DNA from 3 places in the Paenibacillus praedii genome. Region 3 is predicted to be linked to each of the others. Evidence: riboswitches for the same ligand, from Rfam matches in the RefSeq annotation. Region 3 holds a riboswitch; each other region holds the start of a gene.
What was found. A riboswitch is a leader RNA that binds a small molecule or an ion and turns the genes downstream of it on or off. The one in region 3 is predicted to bind thiamine pyrophosphate.
Positions count from the first base shown of each region.

Region 1: linked by a shared signal. The riboswitch ahead of ACO9K6_RS01950 (hypothetical protein) and the one ahead of thiC (phosphomethylpyrimidine synthase ThiC) in region 3 are both predicted to bind thiamine pyrophosphate.
Region 2: linked by a shared signal. The riboswitch ahead of thiD (bifunctional hydroxymethylpyrimidine kinase/phosphomethylpyrimidine kinase) and the one ahead of thiC (phosphomethylpyrimidine synthase ThiC) in region 3 are both predicted to bind thiamine pyrophosphate.

Region 1 is NZ_JBMWAM010000001.1:393,016-398,692, reverse strand. Features, by position in the region: gene ACO9K6_RS01965 (spore germination protein) at 1-1,217, shown strand, start outside; gene ACO9K6_RS01960 (Ger(x)C family spore germination protein) at 1,236-2,447, shown strand; gene ACO9K6_RS01955 (GerAB/ArcD/ProY family transporter) at 2,464-3,567, shown strand; TPP riboswitch at 3,637-3,750, shown strand; gene ACO9K6_RS01950 (hypothetical protein) at 3,967-4,242, shown strand; gene ACO9K6_RS01945 (hypothetical protein) at 4,217-4,426, shown strand; gene ACO9K6_RS01940 (TatD family hydrolase) at 4,426-5,244, shown strand; gene ACO9K6_RS01935 (hypothetical protein) at 5,409-5,567, opposite strand.
Region 2 is NZ_JBMWAM010000005.1:131,174-136,850, reverse strand. Features, by position in the region: gene queE (7-carboxy-7-deazaguanine synthase QueE) at 1-471, shown strand, start outside; gene queF (preQ(1) synthase) at 503-1,000, shown strand; gene thiD (bifunctional hydroxymethylpyrimidine kinase/phosphomethylpyrimidine kinase) at 1,067-1,900, opposite strand; TPP riboswitch at 2,019-2,121, opposite strand; gene ACO9K6_RS06975 (SLOG family protein) at 2,206-2,760, shown strand; gene ACO9K6_RS06970 (PAS domain S-box protein) at 2,910-5,552, shown strand.
Region 3 is NZ_JBMWAM010000025.1:30,056-35,732, reverse strand. Features, by position in the region: gene ACO9K6_RS18500 (ThiF family adenylyltransferase) at 1-780, opposite strand, end outside; gene thiC (phosphomethylpyrimidine synthase ThiC) at 773-2,536, opposite strand; TPP riboswitch at 2,868-2,972, opposite strand; gene ytvI (sporulation integral membrane protein YtvI) at 3,137-4,168, opposite strand; gene yfkAB (radical SAM/CxCxxxxC motif protein YfkAB) at 4,236-5,375, opposite strand; gene ACO9K6_RS18480 (HD-GYP domain-containing protein) at 5,489-5,677, opposite strand, start outside.

The sequences.
Region 1 (5,677 bases), on a different contig from region 3:
AAGGTATGACGGATGGGCTGTGCCTTATTATGGCAGATGGCAGTGCCGCGGCGTTAACGGCGGACGTGAATGGCGGCGAGCAGCGATCTGTCACTATTCCGCAGACGCAAACGGTGATTCGGGGACCGCAGTACAGCTTCGTGGAAAATATCCGAACGAATATTAGCCTGATCCGCCGGATTATTCGCTCCCCTGACCTGCATGTGCAAATGCACAAGATCGGGCAGCAGACGCATTCGAATGTCGCCGTGCTTTATTTGCGCGGCATTGTGGATGAAGGGATTTTGAAGGAGGTGTACCGCAGACTGGGTGCCATTGAGATCGATGGCGTGCTCGAAAGCGGTTATATTGAGGAATTCATTCAAGATGAGACCTTCACCTTATTTCCGACGCTGCTTAATACGGAGCGGCCGGATACAGTAGCAGCTTCGCTTCTTGAGGGAAGAGTCGCGATCATGGTTGATGGAACGCCAATGGTGCTGCTTGCTCCTACGACGTTTTTCAGTTTTTTTCAATCCCCTGAGGATTTCTACCAGCGTTACGATATCGCGTCCTTTGTCCGCTTGATTCGTTATGCCGCTTATGTCGTATCGATGCTGCTTCCGGCCTTATATATTGCCATAACGACATATCATCAAGAAATGCTGCCGACGACGCTGCTTATCAGTCTTGCCGCTCAACGGGAAGGAATCCCATTTCCCGGCCTTGTGGAGGCGCTTCTCATGGAAATGACCTTTGAGGTGCTTCGCGAAGCGGGGCTGCGGATGCCAAGGGCGATCGGTCCCGCGATTTCGATCGTCGGCGCTCTCGTATTAGGACAATCCGCTGTGCAAGCGGGCATCGTATCTGCGGGGATGGTCATCGTCGTTTCCTTCACGGCGATATCGAATTTTGTGACGCCGGAGTTCAATATGGCGGCTACTTCAAGAATTATACGCTTTCTATTCATGCTGATGGCGGGAATGCTTGGATTTTTCGGTATTTTCACATCGGTGCTGTTCATGCTTGTCCATCTCGCCTCGCTTCGCTCGTTCGGCGTGCCGTATATGTCGCCGTTAGCTCCAGGGGGAGCAAAGCAAGGGATGTGGCGGGATATGTTTGTACGGCTTCCGTGGTGGGCAATCGTGTTCAGGCCGCTTGATATGAAGCTGCGTAATCCAAAGCGGAGGGGGAAGGGGAAGATGCCGCCCGCACAGCGGCAAGCAGAGAAGCCATAGCTGAAAGGAGGGGTAACGGTGAACCGTATAAGGCTTGTCATGCTGCTGCTCTGCTGTCTGCTGGTAAGCGGCTGCTGGAATCGAGTGGAGCTGAATGAAATCGGGATTGTGTCGGCTTCAAGCATCGATTGGCAGAATGGGAAATGGCAATTGTCTTATCAGGTGGTTATTCCACAGGCGATATCCAATCAAAGCCCGTCCTCCGGCGGTGGGGTGGCGGTTAATGTCTTCTCGACAACGGGAGACAACTTTCGGATGGCAACGAGCAGGGCAAGCCAGGAGACGTCGCGGCAGTTATATTTTGGTCATAATCAAATCATCATTATTGGTGAGGAGGCGGCCCGGAAAGGCTTGGATCAATTATTCGACGTCTATTTGCGCAATTCGGATTCACGCGAGACGGTGGGTGTGTTTCTGGCAAAAGGAAACGCACGGAGGATGCTCGAGCAGCTCATCCCGCTGGAGAAAATACCCGGTACGGCTATCCAACGCATGATGGCCAACGAAGAAAAAAACAGCTCGGCCTTTCGCCAAATGACGATGTATCAGGTGGTGCTGGACTTGCTGGGCGCGTCGCAAGCGACAGGCGTTCCGAGTCTCACTGTTGGCGGTACTACCGAAAGCATGGACCATGGGGATAAACTGAACCGGACGAATACGCCTTCGAAGGTGAGGCTTCACGATTTGGGATTAATTCAGAAGGATAAGCTGGTAGGCTGGATAACAAGGAATGAGAGTCAAGGGGTGATGTGGCTGGCGGATCATATCAAACGGACAACGGTCTCATTTGCTTGCGAGCGCGATGAGAACAAGCTTAAGGAGTCCTCTATACGCATCATCAGCGCAAAAACCAAGCTTCGGCCTGAGCGATCAGGCGACAAGTGGACGATGTATGTCCACACGATGGCGAAAGGGCAGCTGCTTGAGTACAATTGCGATGGCGACCTGTCCAAGCCGCAAGAGGTGGAAAAGATAGAAGGTAAAATCGAGAAGGAAATACAAGCTGGGATGGCGCTCGGATGGGAGGCTGTTCGCAAGCATCGGGCGGATGTCGTCGGCTTCGGCAACGTTATCCACAATAAATATCCAAAGCTGTGGCATAAGATGGAGGATGATTGGCCGCAGCTATTCTCGCAAATGGAAGTAAAGATCACGGTGGAGGTTAAGCTTCATGCAACAGGCATGAGCGGCAGCGGCTTCAAAAAGGCGCAGGAGAAGGCGCGCTCGTAGCCGGAAAGGAGACGGTATGCAGCAAATCGGCAAAAACCAGCTGTCCATTCTGATTATTATTTTCCTTATAGGCAGCACTCCTTTGTTCGAGCTCGGAATGAAGGCGAAGCAGGATGCGTGGCTAGCCATGTCCCTTGCGGCAGCGGCAGGTTTGCTGCTCACCGTCATTTACGTTCATATTCAGAAGCGTGCGCCGGGGGCAGGGTTAGCCGAGCTTTTTATAATGCATTTTGGCAAATGGATCGGCAGTGCCGTTGGACTCATTTATGCCGTCTGGTTCGCGTATGAATCCATGCGCAATGTGAGGGATGTCGGCGAGCTGACGGCAGTGGCGCTCCTGACACTTACGCCGAAGTGGATTGTGATGCTGATGATTTTAGGCGTATCCGCCTATTGCGTAAGCAAAGGGGTGGAGGTATTTATTCGTGTCGTCCAGCTGCTCTTTCCGATTGCGGCGTTTAGCTACTTCATTATTATTTTGCTGCTGTTTATTGCAAGACTGCCGAATATTCAACAGCTGCTGCCAGTCCTAGAGTATGGGTCAATCCCCGTCATACAGGCAGCTTTTCCTAGTCTGCTATCTTTCCCTTTCGGGCAGATGGTGATCATGCTCGTGTTCTGGAAGTACGTTAATGAAAAAAAAGCGATTGGACGCATATCATATTGGTCGCAGATCGCCGTGTCGCTCTTCTTGGTTATGATGAATGCGCTCATCATGAGCGTGCTTGGACCGGAGCTGTCAAAGCTGTCGACACTCCCTCTGCTGGAGGTGGTACAGCTCATTAGGCTTGCTAATTTCTTGGAGCGGATTGATGCTATTGTTACACTGCTCTTGTTCATTGGGCTGTATGTGAAAATGACCGCGTTCTATATGGCGTCGGTACTCACCTTCAAAGCCATAACAGGCATAGCGCATCGTTACTCTGTCATGCCGGTCGGCATTGTCATTTATGTATCATCCTTTTTTGAGCCGAATTATACGTATCATATTTGGATTGGCTTAGATATTACGCTCAAAATTGTTCCGTTATTCCAGGTTGCGCTGCCGATGCTTATGCTGATGGTGGGCGTACGCAAGAAGTATAAGCAGTCTTATAAGGTTCAAGCAGGTGATCTTTGAAAATGGTTTTCAGAAAAAGACTAGCATTTTGGTCGGGTTTTGCTTTACAATTGACATGTTGACGAAACTAAATATGTTCCGGGGAGCTGGTTAGGCCGGCTGAGAGGGGATTTTCTTTATAATTCCGACCCTTTAAACCTGATCTGGGTAATGCCAGCGTAGGGACAGACGCTCTGTTTATGCAGCAGGCTCGATTAGATTGATCCGGCCGATGCTGAAGGGAACAGCTGCACAGCCAAATTGACGGTGTCCTCCGGATTGGGAGGACGCTTTTTTTTTATATTTCCATGAACCGGACACGTAAGAAGGCTCGTCACCTTTTATAAAAAATAGAGCAAGCGAAGAGAGCAACACACATCATGAATCAGAAAAAAGCAGGACAAGCGTCGTGGAGAATCGTTGGAGCTATGCTCGTATTCGTATTGGCGCTGGCAGGCTGCGGAGCGAATCGGTCTTCATGAATATGCGGATGCCTATCCGCATGTGCTGTCCGGCGGGATGCTGCAGCGGGTCTCCTTCTTAAGGAGACCCGCTGCTTGCTCCCAAGCGATTAATGCTGCTGGACGAGCCGTTCGGGGCATTGGACGCCTAGACGAGACTGCAAATGCAGCAGTGGCTGATGTCGATTTGGGAGGAAAACCGCAGATCGGTGCTGCTCGTGACGCACAGTATTGAGGAGGCATTGTTTTTATCAGATCGGATTGTTGTGCTGTCCGCTTCGCCTGCTGTTGTTCTGGAGGAATATGAGATTCCATTCACGCGGCCGCGCAGCGAAGCGCTGTGGAGCGATCCGCGATTTAATGAGCTGAAGCAGCGTATTTACGAGCTGCTTAAAGTCGGTATGAAGGAGAGCGTGTGATGCCCATGAACGGAGAGAAGCATACGTTTTCTTTTATAGATGCGCATATTCATGTCGACTTATATGAGGAAGCGGAGCTAGACGGCTTGCTGGAAGAGGCTTTTGCGGAAGGCGCTGCTGCCGTAGTAGCGGTGTCTATGCATCTGGCCTCCTCTATCCTGAACCGAGAGCTTGCCATCCGGCATCCTGGAAGGGTGCATCCGGCCTACGGTTTTCATCCGGAGCAGCCGATTCACACTGGTGCGGAGCTCGATGAACTGTTTGGATGGATTCGTATGCGGCATGAAGCAGGGGAGCCGTTCGCGATCGGCGAGGTTGGCCTGCCGTATTACACAAGGACAGCATCAGAGTCAGCGGGTATTGCTTTCGATGAAGCTGCTTATTTAGAGCTGTTAGCCCGATTCGCCGCACTGGCGACAGAGCTGGATCGTCCGATCGTGCTGCATGCGGTGTACGAGGATGCGGACAAGGCCTGCGATATTTTGGAGAGGCATGGCGTCCGGAGGGCACACTTCCATTGGTTTAAGGGCAGCCAGGCTGCAGTGCGGAGAATGGCAGCAAGCGGTTATATGATTTCAATTACACCGGATGTGGCGTATGAAGAAGAGATACAGCAGCTTGTGAAGCAATATCCGCTAGAGCTTATGATGGTGGAGACCGACGGCCCGTGGCCGTTCGAAGGCCCTTATACCGGGAAGCAGACTCGGCCGACTATGGCTGCTGATGCTGCACAGCATATTGCACGCATTAAGGAGCGGCCTGCAGAGCAGATTGCGGAAGCATTGCTTGCGAATACGAAGCGATTTTATGGCGTATAGTTATGCGGCAAAGGTCGTGCTGCTGGCGGAGCGGGTTTAGCTGCAACAGTGAAGGAGAAGTGTAAGGCTGAATTTTGACGGTGTATAGATGCCAAAAGAAAAACCGACATTCCGCCTCATCTGGCAAGGTGTCGGTTTTCATATTATAGCGCGGGACTATCCGTTCACTTACTTTTCTTAGATGCGGCCCAGAATGCGAGTATGATCAAGGGAATGAGGATGAACCACGGAATCGTAATCGTGCCTCCAACAATAAAGGCTAGCGCCATCACGGCTATGACGCCGACAATGATGTACAGACATCCTCTGCCGAATGTTTCCACGGAATCGCCTCCTTCAGGTTTTGCGCCCGCAAAACCACTTCGTAAGCCTCTGCTACTTGCATGTATATTCAGTTATAACGTTTTAAAGCCTATCTGGTTTCAAAAAAAAT
Region 2 (5,677 bases), on a different contig from region 3:
GCACTGCTGCCGCAGCTTGGGGCGTTAGTCAATCTTCTTCATGAGGAAGGGATGAGTGTCGCGCTGGAGACGCAGGGTAGCCGCTGGCAGGATTGGTTTTGGAGCATCGATGAGCTGACGCTTTCTCCCAAGCCTCCAAGCTCCGGTATGAAAACCGACTGGAGTATACTCGATGACATTGTCGGTAAGCTGAACGAACGCTCGAGAAGCTTTTCCGTAAAAACGGTCGTGTTCGATGAGATCGACCTCGAATATGCGACATTTGTTCATTTGCGGTACCCGCAGGTTCCATTCTACGTGCAGGCAGGCAACGCCAATCTGCAGGAAACGGAGCCGAACCGTATGCTTCCGTACCTGCTGGAGCGCTATGAGTGGCTGATCGAGCGCGTCATGCCTGATCCGGATTTGAAGCGGGTGCATGTGCTGCCTCAGCTTCATACATGGGTATGGGGCAATAAGAAGGGCGTTTAACACCTATAAAACAAGAAGGGCGGAAGCTACCATGGAAGGCAGAAGCAAGGAAGAGCTGAGCGGCATAACGCTGCTCGGCAACCAAGGAACCTCATATTTATTCAATTACACGCCGTCCGTGCTGGAGGCGTTTGATAATAAGCATCCGAATCGGGATTATTTCGTTAAATTTAACTGTCCGGAATTTACGAGTCTTTGTCCGATGACGGGGCAGCCGGATTTTGCGACCATCTATATCTCTTACATCCCCGACCGCAAAATGGTCGAAAGCAAGTCGCTCAAGCTGTACTTGTTCAGCTTCCGTAATCACGGCGATTTTCATGAGGACTGTATGAATATCATTATGAATGATCTCATCGCGCTCATGAATCCCCGTTACATCGAGGTTTGGGGCAAGTTCACGCCGCGCGGCGGCATTTCCATCGATCCCTACTGCAACTGGGGTCAACCCGGCACTAAATATGAGTCGATGGCGGAGCACCGTCTCATGAACCACGATCTTTACCCAGAGAAGGTCGACAATCGCTAGCATTTGAAAGAGCACTTGAACGATGCCGCAATCGGCAGCTCAAGTGCTCTTTTTTTTTTTGAGCCATCAGACGCGAATTCGACGATAAGCGAAATGATTCGTCGGTCCATGTCCGCCGCCAATGCCGAGCTGATCCTCGATCGCCGCTTGAATGAAGCTTTTTGCGGTTTCAATTGCTTCCGTTACGGTTTTGCCGGCTGCCAGCCCGGCTGTTAGAGCGGCTGAGTAGGTGCAGCCGGTGCCATGAGTATGGCGGGTATCGATACGATCGCTCTCCATATAAGTGAAGCGATCGCCGTCATACACAAGATCGACGAGCCGGCTGCCCGTATCGTGTCCGCCTTTGATGACGACATATCGCGAGCCCATTTGAATCATTTGCTTTGCCGCTTCCTCTCGGTCGCTTAGTGTGCGGATTGCCATTCTCGTAAGCAGCTCGGCCTCCGGGATATTAGGAGTTGTGACTAGCGCGAGCGGCACCAAATGCTTTATTAGTGATTGAATAGCAGTCTGCTGAAGAAGAGGAGAGCCGCCTTTGGCGACCATGACGGGGTCGATCACCAGATTTCTCCACTGATATAAGGCTATTTTGTCCGCGATCAATTGAATGATTTCAGCGCTGTACAGCATTCCTGTCTTGACTGCATTAGGCGTCAGGTCCTCGCCAATCGAATCTAGCTGCATGCTGACCGCCTCAGCCTCCATCGGATATACACCTTGCACGCCTAGCGTGTTTTGCGCAGTGACAGCGGTTATGACGGACATGCCATATGCGCCAAGCTCCTGGAATGTTTTCAGATCCGCTTGAATACCTGCGCCGCCGCCGCTGTCCGAGCCGGCTATTGTCAATGCTTTATGTGCAGTTTCAACATTTTCGTTTGTATGGATTAGAGTCGCCATGGATGTTCTCCTCCGTTTATGTCTCTACAAATTAGCGTCAGCTTCTATAAAAAAAGCCGCCCGTCTCCAAAAGGAAACGAGCGGTCATTATTTTCAAAAACGCATGCGCGCATGTATGAAAGTGTCTGCTCCACTTCCCTCCGCTGGAATGATCCAGATCAGGTTCCAAGGGTCCGGAGCATGCGCTCCGTCTCAGTCGGTAGACTCCCCTAGTGAATTAAATTCGATATTCAATTTGTTTTTTTTCTACTATAGCATACACTGGAGAGATGTAAACCATAATTATCCGAAAAGGCGTTGAACGCATGAAAAACTTGCTCGTTACCGGTTATCGCGCGCATGAGCTTAATATTTTTAGCCAGAAGCATGAGGGAATCGTTTATATCAAAAAAATATTAACGGCCAAGCTTGTCCCGCTTATCGAAGACGGACTGGAATGGGTCATCACTCCCGGCCAATACGGTGTTGATCTCTGGGCATGCGAGGTCGTCATTTCGCTCAAGGAGATCTATCCTCAGTTGAGGCTCTCGATCCTGTCCGCATACAGCAATCCGGAAGAGAAATGGAAGGACGATAAGAAGGAGTTTTACCAGCAGGTGTTAAAAGGAGTCGATTATTACGCGGCGGTCAGCAATCAGCCGTACAGCGGCATCTGGCAGTTCACAGCGCGGGACGAGCTGTTGTTCCGGAAAACGGATGGCATCCTGCTCGTTTACGATGAAGACGCAGGTGAAGGCAGTCCGCGGTTTTTCAAGGAAAAAGCGCTGAAGAAGCAGCAGGCGGAGGGCTACACGTACATCAGTATCAGCTCTGAGGATATTCAAAGCATTGCGGACGAGGAGAACATGTACGAGGATTAAGACAGGAAGCAAAGTGGGAATGCCATCCAACGTCTGCTGGGGGATATACTATCAAATATAAAACTTTCTTTTGTACTTTTAAATAGTATACTAATAATTAGGAATTTTTTTGTGAGTAAATGGTATATTCGCGATGGGGGGGACTTTATTTGGACAAATTACAGATCGATCATCATACGTTCTTTGAACAGTTATACACACGCGCCCCAATTGGGATTGCCTTGGTATCGATTGATGGAAGTTGGATAAAGGTTAATCCTATGGCTTGTAAAATATTAGGGTATACAGAAGAGGAATTAAAGCGTTTGACGTTTAGGGACATTTCTCACCCCGACGAGTTAGAAAAAAATAATGATCTCAGAAAAGAAGCGTTGGATGGCGGTTCCTCGTTTTATGAGATGGAAAAACGATACATACAAAAAAATGGCAATATGGTTTGGACGGGTATACATGTTGCTCTAGTTCGTGATGAAACGTTAGGAGCCCCTTTGTATTTTTTAACTCATATTGTTGATATTTCTGAAAAAAAAAATGCTGAGCTTGAATTGCTTGAATACAGGGAATTATTTAAGCTTATTTCCGAAAATGTATTAGATCTTATCACCTACATCACCCCTGATGGCGTAACTCGTTATGTTTCTCCGTCCATCCGTGAACTATTGGGCTATGAGCCGGAAGAGGTCATCGGTAAAGCTAATTTTGAGCTTTATCATCCTGATGACTTGAAAGTGATGCAAGCTACAACGTATGCGGACAATGATTTGTTTTCTTGTCGTGTGCGTCACAAAAATGGCAACTACATCTGGTTTGAAACAACGATTAAAACGATCAGAGATGAACATGGCAACGTACAGAAAGTATTGGGTATAGCGCGAGATATTACGGAGCGAAAGAATTATGAGGATAATCTTGCCGAGGCACAGCAAATTGCGTCGCTTGGCAGCTGGGAATGGGATATCCTCCAAAATAAAGTAACATTATCTGATCAATGCTATAAAATATTCAGTTTAGACAAAAAAAACCTCATCTCTAATGACGAGCTCATCCATCTAATTCATCCAGAGGATCAGCAGCGCTATTTAGATTGCTTTGCACAAGCCATGAAAGGGAATGCATTTGATTTTGAATTTCGTAATTTACAGCCTGATGAATCGGTTAAGTATTTACATATACGCTTGTCGGTAAAATTTGACGAAATAGGAACACCTGTGAAGGTGATTGGAACTACGCAAGAAATAACGGAACGAAAAAAAGCAGAATTGAAACTGGAAGAAAGCATTGAACGATATACATCGTTAAAAAAGTACAACCATGATGCAATCATCTCGCTTGATTTGGAAGGCAATATTATTAACACTAATCCAGTCGCAGAACAGCTGACGGGTTATCGTGTTAAAGAGATGGTTAGTTTGAGCATTTCAACATTTATAGGTGTGGACAATCTCAGCAAATTACGTTCGGATACTAGGGACCTTGCGGCTATTGAAAGAAATATTGATAAAATTAATCATAAAGATGGTCATCAGGTTGAGGTGTTAACTACGATAGCGCCCATCATTATTAATAAGCAATCAGTCGGTTATTATATTATTGCTAAGGATATTACGGAGCAAAAGAAGCTATTGATTGAGAAGGAAACGGCAGAGAGGATGAACCAAACAAAAAGTGCATTTTTAGCTATGATGAGTCATGAAATTCGAACCCCGATGAACGGGGTCATTGGCATGACAGACTTGCTTCTGGAAACGACAGAATTGGACGAACAACAAAAAGAATATGCAGATATTATCAAAAAAAGCGGAGATAAGCTGCTTACCCTTATAAATGACATTTTGGACATTTCCAAGATTGAATCTGGCAAGACAGCGTTAAATGAAGAACCTTTTAATATGAGGGACTGTATTACAGAAACGATTGAACTCTTATCGCCCAAGGTACGGGAAAAAAAATTAGAAATGACCGTAACGGTTAGTCCTGAAGTTCCCCAGCATGTGACCGGGGACTCTAATCGGTTAAGACAAGTGCTTATTAATGTGATAGGGAATGCGATTAAGTTCACGTATAGCGGCAGTGTTGCCATTTCCGTGCAAAATAAGATTTGTGACCATAACCAGGTGCAAATTCAGTTTACAATAAAAGATACCGGGATCGGCATTCCCCAAGAACAGCGCCAGCATTTATTTGAACCCTTCTATCAGGCAGAGCATTTTATGACGCGAAATGTAGAAGGAACCGGGTTAGGCTTAGCCATCAGCAAAAGGCTCATAGAACTCATGGGAGGAAATATATGGGTTGAGCCTGCGGATGGACCAGGGGCAGTTTTCGTATTCACAGCCAATTTTTGGCAAGAAATACAGCGAGATGCCGTCCGAGAGGATGCTTCAGATGAAGGAAATCAAGGAGAAACGAAGTCTCTAAAAATTCTAATTGCTGAAGATAATCGAATCAATCAGCTGGTGTTACAAAAAATGCTCAAGAAGCTTGGTTACGATGCAAGCATTGCCGCGAACGGAAAAGAAGTAATTCAAACCGTTGCATACGAAACGTATGATATGATCTTTATGGACATTCAAATGCCTGAGATGAGTGGTGTTGAAGCGACAAAAGTGATAAGAGAAACATTAAAGCCAGAGGGATGCCCTTATATTATCGCAGTTACGGCGAATGCATTAAAAGGAGATCGAGAAAGATATTTAGCAGAAGGTATGGATAATTACATGAGCAAACCGCTTACTATCGATGCTGTATCAGATATGCTTGTGAAATTTCATCAGTTCAAAAACAAATCATAACGTAGGCCTATGATTAGAGCACTTCTTTTTTGCTTCTAATGTATTTTGTACATTAGAAGCTGAACCTAAAGGTCATAAAACAGGTTGTGCTGCGCTTTTACAATAGAACTATAAAAGGTCAGTTT
Region 3 (5,677 bases):
ATTGATTCCAGTACGCTTCTGGCCGCAATACGGACATTCCTCACGTCCTGAAGGAAGAATCGATTCCCGCAGCTGAAAAGTCCACAAATCTACTCTAACCCAAGTTTGTCGCATTGCGGCAGCATTGCCGGTAAGCCACTTCATCGCTTCGGCAGCCTGCAGCGAGGCAATAAACTCAACAGCAGGAGCGAGTACGCCAACCGTATCGCAGGTGTCGATTTCTCCCTCTTCTTCCGATCCTCCGAGCATGCAGCGAAGACAAGCCGTCTGCCCAGGCACCAGTGAAGCGTTCATCCCTTGCGCACCAGCCACGCCTCCATAAATAAATGGAATGTTCCTGCTGAAGCATGCATCGCTTATCAGCAGTCTGGTGGCCGCATTATCCGTGCCGTCAAGAACCACATGCACACCCGCTATAAGCGCACTTATATTCGTAGCGTTCACATCTGTCACCGAAGCGGAAATATGGACCTCGCTGTTTACAAGACGAAGCTTATTTGCCGCCGCGATTGCCTTCGGCAGCATCTCCAGCGCATCAGCTTCATTAAACAGCATTTGCCGCTGCAGATTGCTTGGTTCGACGAAATCCCGATCCACCAGCCTTACCTCTCCGACACCCGCTCGAACCATATGCTGCGCAAGCGAAGCACCCAGTGCGCCAACGCCGACAATGAGCACACAGGAATCGGCCAGCTTTCGCTGGCCTGCTTCGCCGATCTGTGCAAATCGGGTTTGTCTGGAATAACGATCAGACCAAACCAAGTCGACCGCATCAGCCATATATCGCACTCCCTGCTGCTTTGAACGCTTCGGACTTCTCCTTCATGCCGGCCTCAATCGCTTCATTGGTCTCCATACCGTTCTGCGCCGCATACTCCCTAATATCTTGGGTGATTCTCATACTGCAAAACTTAGGACCGCACATCGAGCAGAAATGCGCCGACTTCGCCGCTTCCGCTGGCAGCGTCTCATCGTGATAAGACATCGCGCGCTCAGGATCAAGAGAGAGGTGGAACTGATCGCGCCAACGGAATTCGAACCGCGCTTTCGATAATGCGTCGTCGCGCAGCTTCGCGCGGGGATGCCCTTTGGCCAAATCAGCTGCATGCGCCGCGATTTTGTAAGTGATAACCCCTTCCTTCACGTCCTCCTTGTTCGGCAGTCCGAGATGCTCCTTCGGCGTTACATAGCAAAGCATAGCCGTACCGAACCAGCCGATCATCGCCGCCCCAATAGCTGACGTAATATGATCGTAGCCAGGCGCAATGTCAGTCGTTAGAGGGCCCAGCGTATAGAACGGAGCTTCATCGCATACCGCTAGCTGGCGATCCATGTTTTCTTTGATGAGATGCATCGGAACGTGTCCCGGACCTTCAATCATGACCTGTACATCATGCTTCCATGCAATTTTCGTCAACTCGCCCAGCGTATCCAGCTCAGCGAATTGGGCATCATCATTTGCATCGGCAATCGAGCCTGGACGCAAGCCGTCACCCAGCGAGAAGGATACATCATAAGCCTTCATAATTTCACAAATCTCTTCAAAGTGCGTGTACAAGAAATTTTCCTTGTGATGGGCAAGACACCATGCCGCCATAATCGATCCGCCCCGCGACACGATACCCGTCACCCGCTTTGCTGTCAATGGTATATAACGCAGCAGCACGCCTGCATGAATGGTGAAATAATCGACTCCCTGCTCCGCCTGCTCGATCAAAGTATCGCGGAATACCTCCCAGCTCAAATCCTCGGCATTGCCGTTAACCTTCTCAAGCGCCTGATAAATCGGCACGGTACCCACAGGCACCGGTGAATTGCGGACAATCCACTCGCGCGTCGTGTGGATGTTTTTGCCTGTGGATAAATCCATAATCGTATCCGCGCCCCAACGGGTCGCCCACGTCATTTTCTCCACTTCCTCTTCAATCGAAGAAGCAACAGCAGAGTTACCGATATTCGCATTAATTTTCACATGGAAATACCGCCCGATAATCATCGGCTCGCTCTCCGGATGGTTGATGTTCGACGGAATAATGGCGCGTCCCGCCGCCACCTCGCTGCGTACGAATTCAGCCTCCATGCCTTCTCGAATCGCAATATACTCCATCTCCGGCGTTATGATCCCTTTGCGCGCATAGTGCAGCTGGGTCACATTATGTCCAGCCTTTGCACGAAGGGGCTGTCTAGTTAATCCAGGAAACAGCTCCGCTCCCCGCTGCTCAGCCCTCTCCTCGGATAAGAAACCGTTATCCTCAGGCTTCACTGCACGTCCATCATAATGCTCAACGTCGCCGCGCTCCATCAACCATTCATTGCGGAAGGTCGGCAAGCCCCGTCTCACATCTGATTCATAGCTTTCGTCTGTATAGGGACCGCTTGCGTCATATACCCGGATTGGTTCGTTTGGCAGCTCTTCTCCATTTCTTCCCGAACTCGCCTCAAGCGCGATTTCTCTCATCGGCACACGGATGCTGTCCTTCGAGCCAGTTACATACACTTTTCTGCTGCCCGGCAGCGGAGTTGTTAAAATTGACATCAAAAAAACCTCCTAAATGGAATAGTCAGAATTCCTCCTGGAGGCGTACGCAAGCATATAAGAAAGTTTGTTGCACCGCGGCCCTCGCTTGCTCAATAGCAAGCAGTGCTTCTTTTGCCGGGACAGTCGTCATCGCAGAGGAGCACCACCTTACTAAAATCGGTGCTAAATCGCAACAAAAAAACCGCCCCAGCGAAGGAGCGGTTGAAATGTGTCGTCATGCGCGGTTCTCAGATCAGGTTAATTAACCGATCGATTAGTTTCCGTTCCCATCCTTGCTCAAACTGAAGCTTCGGCTGAATGAGGCAGGAGTCCCTTCGCGCAAATGCATAAACGCACAATCCCACTTTCCTACGCTGGCATAACCCAGATCAGGTTCAAAGGGACCAAAGCATAACGCTTTATCTCAGCCAAGACGGCGCCCCTAGTGGATTTCCTTGTTTGACTATAACGTTAATGCAAGAAAGGTGTCAACCCTCAATATCTAAGAAGCTGCGAAAAAGCTGCCTGCTGCAAGCCGTTCACCTTCATCGGCTTTATCCATCGATCAGCCGTATGCCGCCATGTAAAGACTTGCTCTACCCGCTCTCAGCAGTTCTGCTATAGCTTGATTTTCATTTGGAATAAGCCAGCCCTGCGTGCAGCCATATAAATAATAACAACAAGGGGACCAATGAATACGCCTATTACGCCTACGAGCTTAAAGCCGACATAGAGGCTAATGAGAGCGGACAAGGAGCCAATGCCTACAGCATCTCCGAGAATTTTCGGTTCTATAATCCGGCGGAATACAGTGATGACGAGAAACAGCACAATCAAACCGACGCCTGTATAAATATCTCCCGTAAATATCAGATAGGATGCCCAAGGTACAAGTACCGAGCCTGTTCCAAGAATCGGCATAATATCTACGATAACAATGAGCAGAGCAATCGCTAATGGGTATTTCACATGAAGCACCAGGAGACCAATTAAGGAGATGATGTAGGTAAGCGCGCTTAGGATGAATTGAGAACGAAGGAAGCCAAATATCGATTTGCGCAAATTATTCAGCACGTCATTTACCTGAGGATGCGACTTCTCGTCAAACAGCGACAGTACAGTAGTCTTCATTGTATTCAGACTGAAGCTCATCATGTATACAGCGACCAAAAATACGATAAAGAAAATGAACATGGCAGGGATGCTTGTTGCGAAGCCGATGACGGAGTCGGATAAGGAGCCGACCATTCTCGTCAACGTGTTCGTTAAACCAACTAGCCAGCCTTCAATCGTATCGACTGCCTCGGGAGAAAAGTTTTGATAAAGCGATTGCGCTTGCAGCATAAGATCGTCAACGATGCCGTTCGCATCCTCGAAATAATTAGGAACCCTCTTGAAGAAGGCGATAAGCTCGGCGACAACCTTTACACCAAGTAGTGCGATCAGACCAATGAGAATGACCGTAAAAATACTGCTCGAAACGGTTGCTGCTGCCAGCCTATTCATTTTAAATTTTTGCATAAACAGCTGATTAAGAGGCTCTAGAAAGATAGCAACGACAAGCGCCAGCAGGAAGGGCGCTCCTACCGTAAATAATAAATAGAGCAGCAGCAAACCAAGCCCGATAAATACAACAGTTTTGATAGACACTAGCTTCCCCTCCTCTTAATTCTATATGCGCTTGCTGTATGGAATAAGCCTTGTAAATCGCTGAAAGCTAATCTATGATGGCGCTTCTTTTGTGGAAGTCCGTTTCCTTGTAGTACATATCCTTAACTAGCAGGTTCGGGCCGCAGCAGGCTGCCGCCGGACAATGACAATTAACGCTGCGCGCAAGGTCATGGTCAAGCCATTTGTCAAATAGATCATCCAGCTTCGCAGATCCGATATTGCCGAAGGCCGGCACATCCGAGAAGTCGGTTACGAACACATCGCCAGTAAATAAATTGACATTCAATCTATTCCGCCCATCCGGATCATTGCGGACTGTTACATTTGGCTCGTTAGCCAGTCTAGTAAGCAGCTTCCGCTCGTTGGAATGATCGCTGCATTGATAGAAAGGCAATGTTCCGAACAGCATCCAAATCGATTGATCTCTTGCATTCAGCAAACGCTCGATCGCTTCCAGCATTTGCTCACGCGATAGTACGGGTAAATCCTTGGCGAAGGAGCTTGGATACATCGGATGCACCTCATGCCGCTTGCAGCCCATTTCCACAATCAACTGATGAATCTCTTCAATTTTGTCATAGGTTCTATAATTGATCATTGATTCCGCCGACACTAGCACACCCGTCTCGCTTAAGCGCCGCGCATTGTCGATCATTCGCTCGTAAAGCTTAGTCGCTGCTTCCAGCGATACCGCATGACCAGCCTTAGCAAAGCCGATTTGATGGAATTGCTCGGCCGACGTATAGTTGAAGGATATATGCATTACGTCCAGATGCGGTGCCAGCAGCTCATACCTGCTGTAAGGAAGGGTTACATTCGAATTAATTTGGGAGCGAATGCCGCGGCTGCGAGCGTATTGAAGAAGCGGCACCATATATTCGCGCACCGTTCGATCAGAGAAGGACGGCTCCCCTCCCGTTATGCTGATCGTCTCAAGATGCTCAACCTCTTCCAAGCGGTCCAGCATCTGCTTCAGCGGCAGCTTAGCAGGCTCCGATAAAACAAGTGTATCGCCAACGGCGCAATGCTCGCACCGCATATTACATAGATTGGAAACCGTCATTTCTACACTTGTCAAACGATGTCTGCCATGCTTCTGGAGGGAACGGATCGGATCCCATGGGTCATTCATCGGGGATAATGGAGATAACGGGAAAATGGATTGTTGCAAATCAATTGTGTTCATTTATTCAGCACCTGACTTCATGATCTGTATTGACACTTCTATTTTTTCATTGTACTGCCCGCTTCGGCAGGAAGCAAATAAATCAGCAAAAAAGGAGCCTTATCGGCTCCTGATTAAATGCCAGCAGTTCGCTGGACTTCGTTAGGATCATCATTCACGCTGACAATCATCGTCGTCAGCTGCTTTGATAAATCAATTTCGTACGGCGACTTGAGCTCTTCGCCCGCTTCGTTGGACAGAATCCGAATGATCGGTCTGTGCGGATAGGAGTGATTCAGGTCCACAACCACACCCGACTCGCC